DNA from 4 places in the Hoeflea sp. CAU 1731 genome. Region 3 is predicted to be linked to each of the others. Evidence: riboswitches for the same ligand, from Rfam matches in the RefSeq annotation. Region 3 holds a riboswitch; each other region holds the start of a gene.
The links. A riboswitch is a leader RNA that binds a small molecule or an ion and turns the genes downstream of it on or off. The one in region 3 is predicted to bind cobalamin.
Positions count from the first base shown of each region.

Region 1: another riboswitch for cobalamin. It lies ahead of AAFN47_RS15255 (TonB-dependent receptor plug domain-containing protein); the one in region 3 lies ahead of AAFN47_RS05635 (aromatic ring-hydroxylating oxygenase subunit alpha).
Region 2: another riboswitch for cobalamin. It lies ahead of lpxD (UDP-3-O-(3-hydroxymyristoyl)glucosamine N-acyltransferase); the one in region 3 lies ahead of AAFN47_RS05635 (aromatic ring-hydroxylating oxygenase subunit alpha).
Region 4: another riboswitch for cobalamin. It lies ahead of AAFN47_RS08555 (CbtB domain-containing protein); the one in region 3 lies ahead of AAFN47_RS05635 (aromatic ring-hydroxylating oxygenase subunit alpha).

Region 1 is NZ_JBDQQS010000009.1:8,588-10,782, reverse strand. It holds gene AAFN47_RS15255 (TonB-dependent receptor plug domain-containing protein) at 1-826, opposite strand, end outside; cobalamin riboswitch at 972-1,186, opposite strand; gene AAFN47_RS15250 (LacI family DNA-binding transcriptional regulator) at 1,262-2,195, opposite strand, start outside.
Region 2 is NZ_JBDQQS010000015.1:948-3,142, forward strand. It holds gene AAFN47_RS21035 (hypothetical protein) at 1-81, opposite strand, end outside; gene lpxD (UDP-3-O-(3-hydroxymyristoyl)glucosamine N-acyltransferase) at 100-1,152, opposite strand; cobalamin riboswitch at 1,335-1,538, opposite strand; gene AAFN47_RS21045 (TetR/AcrR family transcriptional regulator) at 1,613-2,195, opposite strand, start outside.
Region 3 is NZ_JBDQQS010000002.1:322,764-324,958, reverse strand. It holds partial or broken gene AAFN47_RS05635 (aromatic ring-hydroxylating oxygenase subunit alpha) at 1-901, opposite strand, end outside; cobalamin riboswitch at 1,017-1,218, opposite strand; gene AAFN47_RS05630 (cobalamin-binding protein) at 1,296-2,081, opposite strand; gene cobF (precorrin-6A synthase (deacetylating)) at 2,083-2,195, opposite strand, start outside.
Region 4 is NZ_JBDQQS010000004.1:104,490-106,684, reverse strand. It holds gene AAFN47_RS08560 (CbtA family protein) at 1-690, opposite strand, end outside; gene AAFN47_RS08555 (CbtB domain-containing protein) at 703-882, opposite strand; cobalamin riboswitch at 924-1,250, opposite strand; gene AAFN47_RS08550 (GGDEF domain-containing protein) at 1,304-2,056, opposite strand.

The DNA.
Region 1 (2,195 bases), on a different contig from region 3:
CGGAGCCGAAGAAATTCTCGATATCCTGCTCAAGATCGGCGCTCGTCACCAGACCCTCTTCCGTCGCGGCGCCGAAATTGAACTGGTCGTATTCGGAGTTCTGATCGACGTAGCGCAGGGTCCCTCCGATGGTGATGTTTTCCGTCAGATCGAATTCGCCGCGTGCGTTGAGCGTTGTGTTCTGATCGCCGTCATCATCCCCGCCGGGCGTGTTGGAAACATCATAGCCGCCGGTCACCCGGCGCGCAGCCGAAAGGGACAGACGCGCCCGTTCGTTCGCATAGCGCAGCGACGCGGCTCCTCCGCCGCTTTCCTCGTTGCCGATTTCTGCTTCGGCGGTTCCGTGAAAGCCGTATTCAGTGGCGGATTTCGTAATGATATTAATGACGCCGCCGATTGCGTTCGAACCAAAGACCGATGATTGCGGGCCGCGCAACACCTCGATCCGCTCGATATCGTCGGCAAGCAGATTTGAGAAATCATAGCCGCCGCTCGCCGGGTCGTTGACTTCAACGCCGTCGATCAGCACCAGCGTATGATTGCCCTCCGCGCCACGGATTCGCACCTGGACGGCGCCGCCCACACCGCCGGTCTGGCTGACCTCAACGCCGGGCAAAGCGCGCAACGCGTCGGCGGCGTGACGAACCTGTCGGTTTTCCAGATCTTCGGCAGTGACGACAGTGACTGAGCGGCCATATTGCTCGGCTTCGATCGGCGTGAGACCGCCGCCGACAATGATCGTGTCGAGCACAAACGGCTCGACGTCCTGCGCAGATGCCGCGCTGGACACCAGCAATGATCCCGCCACAACGAGCTGACTTCTCATGATTATACCCCCAACAGGACCGGCGGCCCAAAGGCGTCGCCGCGTACATAAATTGTCCTCGGATGGGGATAACCCTGATCCGTAGACGGTTGCAGATGCCACCACTACGGATAGTCCGCTGTTTCTCGCGCGGCCCCGCGCAAGAACCGGGTGAGCCGCTCTGGCAGGTCTCCTGACTTGCGGGTCATCGCAGAGGCCGGCCTTCCCACGGATTGCATTTCCGCAGTGGCGTATTCGGCTCTGCTCTCCGCCTACAGTTGCGGGGGCAGTTACGGAATTGGAAACCCTTCGGGTCGAACCTCACCGTATTCCCTGTTGGCTGAACGGCGAACCGTCCGAACCAGAGCACGCAAATTTCTGGGGGACGCCGGCCTGATTGTCAAGGGCGGGAAGGTGACTGTTCGATGTCCTGGAATTGGAGGCCGGAGACCAGCTTCAAGATAAGCCGACCTCTGTCGACCGTCTGACAATCAGGGTCGGCTCAGGCACCTTCACCTTTCGCTCCAACTGGTTGTCGGACATATGCGACAAGAGCATGTCGACAGCAATTTTCGCCACCTCATCCAGATGCAGGTCAATCGCGGTTAGAGGCGGATCACACTCGCGCGATCGGATGCCGTTATACCGGGTGACGATCTTCACGTCTTCGGGCACGTTCCTGCCCAAGGTCCGCAAGGCTTTCCGAGCGCCGACGGCGAACGTCGCGAGCGGCGCAAGCAAACCATCAATATCTGAATGGTCAGAGAACAGCGTCTCCACAGCGACCGTTCCACCTTCTTCAGCGTCGCTTTCTTCAGCCCAGTGGCAGATGATCTGCATGCTGTTTACTGCGCAGAAATCCGCATAAGCGCGATGCATTTCCGAGTAAAGCTGGCGTTGAGCCGTGCACAAAATAACCGCGATCTTGCGCGCGCCGACCTGTCTCAGATGATCGAGGCTTTTCATTGTCATTTCGTAGTAGTGCATATCGACATAAGGAATGTCATAGCCGCTCGCCACAAACCGCCCGATCGAAACGATCGGTATGCTGCGTTTGACGAGCGCATCCAGGTTCTGGTCGTCGTTGGCGGGCTCCACCGCGATTACTCCGTCAACCAGCAGATTGGGAATAATCCTGCTCGGCGCGCCGGTCGGCGGCACGATGACCAGCGCCAGATCCTTCTCCAAAGCCCGTGTTGCTGCGGCCTCGGCGATTTCCATCAGAAATTCCAGCCGTCCACGTCCCGCAGGAATGGCGGACGTGACCGGCGAAAGCAGCGCTATGCTGTTGACTTTTCCTGTCCTTAGCGACGCCGCCCGTGGATCGGGATTGTAACCGAGTTCGTGGGCAATAAGACGAATTCGCTTTGCGAGCTCCGGTGAAACGTAA
Region 2 (2,195 bases), on a different contig from region 3:
CTGAACCGACCAGTTCTCGATAGGATTGGGTATGAAGTAGCGCACAGGCGCGATTAATCGGCGATCATCCCAGGTCCGCATCCCGCGTCATCGCGGACGCTACCGCCCTTCTGTCGTTCGCGCGCCGCGCGCCCTTGAACCTTGTCTGGCGCTGGCGATCTGGCGGAAGAAATCCCGACGCGGCTGCGCCGGACTGCCCAGCAATTCCGCCTTTGGCGGCACATTGCTGATGACGCCGGCCTGCGCGCCGATGCTGGCCCCGTCGCCAACGTCGAGATGCCCTGCAATCGCCGCTTGTCCGCCGATCCGCACGAAATTTCCGATCCGCGTCGAGCCCGCGATGCCGACTTGCGCCACAATGACGCAGCATCGTCCGATCGTCACGTTGTGGGCGATCTGGACGAGATTATCGATCCATGTTCCGCAGCCGATAATGGTGTCGGTGGCAGATCCACGGTCGACCGTCGTGTTGGCGCCGACCCGCACGTCATCCTCAATTATCACCCGTCCCAATTGCGGGATCGCGAGAAAACCGCTCTTTGTGCTGGCGAAACCGAATCCCGGCTGGCCTATCCGGCACCCTGCTCCGATATGGACACGCGATCCGACAATGGCGTAGCTCAGGCTCGCATTGCTTTCGATCACGCAATCTGAACCGATGGATACGCCGCGCCCGACCGTCGCTCCGGCGTCGATGCGGCAACCGGCAGCGACTGAGGCGCCGGCTTCCACCACCGCGTGGGAGCCGATGCGGACCGAACTGTCGACGACGGCGAGCGGATCGATCCAAGCCGTCGGATGGACCCCGCCGGCATGGTCGCCAACGGGATGGAACAGGTTGCAGACCCGCGCCCAAGCGGCGTAGGGCTCGGTCGAGCGAATGGCGATGGAGCCTTCCGGAAGCTGGCTTTCAAGCGAAGGATGTATGATGACGGCGCCGGCTTTCGTGTCCGCCAGCGTCGCCAGATAGCGGCGATTTTCCAGGAAACTGACTTGGCGCCCACTCGCCTCCTCCAGCGATGCAACGCCTTCCAGCAGGATTTCCGACGCATCGGCGTCGCCCTCCGCATGCCGCGCCACAGTCGCCACGTCGAACGGACCGACGCGCTGAAAAAATTGCGGATCACCAACCAATACTCTGTCCTCCTGCAAGGAACGTCCCGGCTTCGCCGGAACCGGTTCCAAATGGGGTATCGACTGCCCGCGCCAGCCCAATGGAGACGATCCATTCTGCCTGCGCCTGAGGGCCGGGTGAACATGGAGGAAAACGTCAGCCGGACCCGATCGAAAGATCGCCGATCATTCGTTGCCTCACGACCGCCCTCCGCGATCAGTCGACTTTCTCACTCATGGTTGGTTTCCGGGCTCTGAAGCCTGTCCTTGCGAACATCTCCGACACCCTTCCCGGACAGGTCGTTGTCCAGTGGCTCGTGTCGGGCGCGGCTTCAATACCGTTGCGGGGGCAGCGCCGGCGTTGAACCGGCTTCCCAATTATCCGCCTGAACGAATCCGGCGGCGCCATAAGCAAGTGCAAATAAACACAGGCGGTCGTAAATGACAACCAACCAAAACACCCGCCGTGAGCCGGGTTGGACTTTTATGCGGAGTGCGATCAGTCTCCGTACGCTTTTTCGATAAAGGAACGCACGCCGCTGAGAACGAATGATTCAACGGCCTCGCGCAACGTCTCTCTGCTTTTTTCGTCACCCGCAGAAACCATGGCGTGCATCATCGCGACGCCGCCGCTATACATCAGGCCCAGCATCTCGTAGAAAGCCGGCCCCATCGTCACGGGGCGGCCGGAACTTTCGGCAATCATCGAAACCAGTTTCGAGATGCCCTCGTTTTGAAGGTTCTGCGCGTTCCTTAACGCCACCTCACGCTCAATCGACGCGCGCTGAATGAGAGGAATGAACGGGTCGAGCGCATTACGACGGCTGTCGACGCCAAGCGTCAGGAGCGCCGCCAGATAGACACGCACCACATCGTCGAGCAACACGGATGCGTTTTCCATGCTCCAGGCCTCAGCAAGCCTGGACAACATGTCATTCACGGTCACGTCCAAAAGCTCGAATTTAGCCGTCAGCAGCGCCTGGACCAATTCGTCCTTGCCGCCGAAATGATAATTTATCGCTGCAACATTGGCGCCCGCGTCTTCCGTGATCGCACGAACCGAGACCTCCGAAATGCCATCA
Region 3 (2,195 bases):
GATAGTGATAGAGCAAAAGCGAACCGATCCGGTCGGTCGTCACGTCGTCGGAGAGCCTGCGGTCCACCGCCCGCCGACCGGTCATGGTGTAGCTGACAGAGTCCTGGAGCAGCGGCATCCGCGTTGCCCTGAACTGTCCCGCCGGGTCTATGCGAAAGCGACTCGGCAGACCGGCTTTTTCACATTTGGCCCAGTGCGCAAGCATCTCCGGATCATTCTCCCCGCCCTGCGCGCCGGTCACCGTGGGCGCTTCAGGAAAGGTCTTGCACAATTCCGGATGGCTTCCTGCGCAGTGGTAGCACTCGCGATTATTCTCCCACACCAGCTTCCAGTTGCCTTTTTCGATAATCGTCGATTCTTAAGCCACCTTTGCTTCGGTCAAACGGTGCGGAAGAAAATAGGGCTCCATTGTCGTGCGGAACGGCTCGAAGTCAGTCGGTTTGTCGGCAAGGCAGATAAAGATGTACCCGCCGGCAGTTTCGCAGGCGACCGGCTTCAGACCGTATGGCGCGCGATCAAAATCCTCTGACATCTGACGCGCATAGACAAGGCTGCCGTCAAGGTCGTACGTCCATTGATGGTAGGGGCAGACCAGGCGCGCGGTCATTCCCTTGGCGGCGCTGCAGACGCGGCTTCCGCGATGGCGGCAAGAATTGTGAAACGCGCGAATGTCGCCTTCCCTGTCCCGCAACACAATGACCGGGTAGGCTCCGACCTCGACCGTGAAGTAGCTCCCGGGCTTTTGCAATTCGCAGTCGTGGTCGATAAACAGCCAGTCCCGGTACCAGATCAGGTCCAGATCAACTTCATAAAATCGTGGATCGGTGTAGAACGGCTGTTCGAGAGAAAAGCCAGAGCGGCGACTTCCTAGAAGTCCCAACATCTCGTCATGTATATCCATGTCCCGTCCCTGCCAAAGGACTGAACTTGGTGGTGATAGAGGAAAGATTTGGCATGGCCTCCGATCAATCGGCGGCACCGCATCTTTGCCTCTTGACCGCCCACCGCGATCAGTCGGTTAAATCCTATCCGCGGCTGGTTTCCGGGCTTCGGAGCTGTCCTGACGGACTGTCCCGACACCTTCCCGGACTCCTCCGTTCAGTGGCTATCGTCGGGTTATTCGCTCCGCTACCGTTGCGGGGGCAGCGCCGGCTTCCAACCGGCTTCCCAATTATCCGCCCTGACTGGCAGCGCGGCACCTCGGATCATGACAGGAAACCACAATATTTGGATTCGCAACGCTGAGAATGCGACATGGTCTGCGCGCCGCGCGACGGCGATCGCCGCATGAGGAATTATCCGTGGATGGCAGCCACGATCGCGTCCAGTCCATCGGTCAGCGCCGCCGGCCCCGGCTGCAAAATAAGCGGTGACTTTATTTCGACGATCCGGCGGTTGCGCACCGCCGGAATGGCGTCCCAGCCGGCGCGACCGGAGATCCTTTCGGGTCGAACCTTTTTACCACACCAGGACGCGAGAATGATGTCTGGAGATGCTTGCACCACGTCCGCTGCAGCGACGATGCGATCTACCGCCGCCTTTTCCTTCGCCTTTGCCGCAAAGACGTCGTCTCCGCCGGCGACAGTGATCAGTTCCGACACCCAGCCAATCCCGCTGATCAGCGGATCGTCCCATTCCTCGAAATAGATTTTCGGGCGCGCGCTTCCGCCAGCGGCCTTTCGCACGCTATCAAGCCGTTCTTCGTAGGAAAGAGCCAGGTCTTCAGCCATCCGCGAGGCGCCGACCATCGCGCCGATCATTCTGATCATCGCAAGGATGCCTGCGATATCGCGTTGGTTGAAGACGTGCACAGCGACGCCCGAACGCACAAGTTCAGCGGCGATATCGGCCTGAATGTCGGAGAAGGCAAGCACAAGGTCCGGCTGCAAGGCCAGCAGCTTCGGGATATCGGCCGATACAAACGCTGAAACGCGCGGCTTTTCACGACGCACCTGCGGCGGACGAACAGCGTAGCCGGACACCCCGACGATCCGATCCCGCTCTCCGAGAAGATAGAGCGTCTCGACAGTTTCTTCTGTGAGACAGACAATTCGTTTCGGGGGAAATGAGCCGACGGGCATTCTATTCCCCGTCGTCCTTCCCCGGCCGGGTCAGCAGGTAGCTGTCCATGATCCAACCATGTTTTTCCCGGGCGTTATCCCTTAGCCGCTCGATTTCGTCGCCAACGTCGCGCA
Region 4 (2,195 bases), on a different contig from region 3:
CAGAACGACCCAGAAAAACGCAGTCGTTGCAAGCGTCGCCACGGCGAACTCGGCGGCGAGCAAAGCCGGCACGTCGCTGGTAATGATCTCTGGCTGGGGAGCGCCGTAGACATGCGGCAAGGCGAGCACCACGACGCCCGCGATCTTGGCCCATATTTCGGATCGCACGACCAGCAAGTACAATCCGGTCGCCGACAGGATCACAGTGGCCACCCACCAGACCTGACGATCGGCGAGGTCCGCGGCGGGAAAGCCGGGAAGTTCAGGCGGAAGCCCGAGCGCCGGGAGAAACTGGAATGTGAGCCACCCTGCAGCGCCCCACAAGACGCCTGTCTTCGCTGTTATGGGGATTCCCGTCAACAAGACAGCGGCCAACAGAATCAAGCCGTATCCCGCTCCCACAACGAGATTTGCAAGTATCGTTCCCCAAAGCCGATCGAGGCCAAAAAGGGCGCCGCCTTCTTCTCCCTCGTGAGCATAGGCCATGGTCACGGGACTCAAAAAGTCTGTGAGAGACATAATCAAAGACTCGCTTGGCGCCAGACTTTGCTCGACACGATCCCCGCCGACATTCTCGAATTCTTCGGCATGCAGGATAAGCGGCGTGACCTTGATTTCCTGAGCGACGCTCATGAAAACGCCAGCGATCAGTCCTGCCACCAAGGCGGCAAGAAGATAACGAACCATCATTTCAGCTTCTCCTTAGTGGCAAGGAAAGCCGTATGCGTGGCGAGCGTCGTGAGCTGTGTCGTGCAGGACCGCCGAATTGGCGAAGCCCGCTCCAAAAATGAAAAATGCGCCTACAATCAAAGCCGTTACGGCTATCGTGATGCGCTGTCCCGCTGCACCAATTGTGTGCGACTTGATCGTTCTGTTAGCCATTGCAACCTCCGTGACTGGCTCGTATTCCCAATTTGCGGGCGCATTGCCCGTCACGAATGGCAGGTCTCCTGGCTCACGGATCGGCAGCGATTAGCTGCCAGGCTCACCCTCGCCTTCCCGAATTCGGCGGCGCCAAACGGACGATTCGCAGACGATTAGAGGCGTCCGTCGGTTTATGGCGCCGCCACTTCAGTGGCTTCCCGTTCGTAAAAAGCGCACCGCGCATCACACAAACGGCCGGGATCGCCTGTCCGCTCTACAGTCGCGGGGTCGGCTGCGATTAAAGCGCCCTGTTTGGGTCCGCCCGTCGCATTCCCTCTTGATCCCTTCCGGCTATGCCTTTCGGGACCATTCGTTATTTATCATTATTGCGCTGGGCGACCGGCTGTCAATCGAGAACGCCACAGAGGCGGAAATACGGTCAAACGGCGAACGGCATCGCCTTCCTGTCCGGACCATAGCTGATACGGTTGCGACCTTCGCGTTTCGATTTGTAGGCGAGCATATCAGCTTCCTGCATCGCGTCGTTGAGGTCCCCGTCCTTGCCGACATGCGTTGCTCCGATGCTGACTGTCAGCTTCATTTCGATGTCTTCGTGTCGGAAAACATGCCGCTCGACTTCGTGGCGCAAACGCTGGGCGACATGCCAACATTCTCTCGCGCTGCTGCGATTAAGAGCGATGGCAAATTCCTCGCCTCCAAGACGTCCAATAATGTCGTCCGGGCGCAGATTCTCACGAAACAAATCAGCCATCTGGATCAGCACCGCGTCGCCAGCCTCGTGGCCATAGGTGTCGTTGACGCGCTTGAAGTGATCGATATCGAGCACCATCAGGCTTGCGCTGTCTCCCAAACCCTCTCGCGTTACTCTTCCTTCCTGCAACAGGTCGATGAAGGCGCGGCGATTGAAGAGACCCGTCAGCGGATCTGTTCTGGAGAGCTTCCTGAAGTATTCCACAGCAAGATCGGCTCTCGCCTGCAGGAAAACCATGTAAAGAACAAAGGGAACGGCGACGACGACAGTGAAGCGCAAGGTGAGCAAACTATCCGCAATCTGCGCCGCGCCGCGCAACTCGCTAGCGAAGAAAACCGTATTGATCATCTGGGTAAAAACGATGATCGCCACCATGAGGATAAGCGATCTCGAGAGAATCAGGCCTCTGCGGTTGCGCACGATATTACCGAAAGAAAGGCTCATGTCGGGTAAAGAATCACGGTCAATACCCGAAGCAAAGCGAGAGACAGAGTTGGACGAGGGTTTCGTGACCACGATTTGCTTTGCCAGTTTCTTTGGATGCGCACAGCTCTCAGCA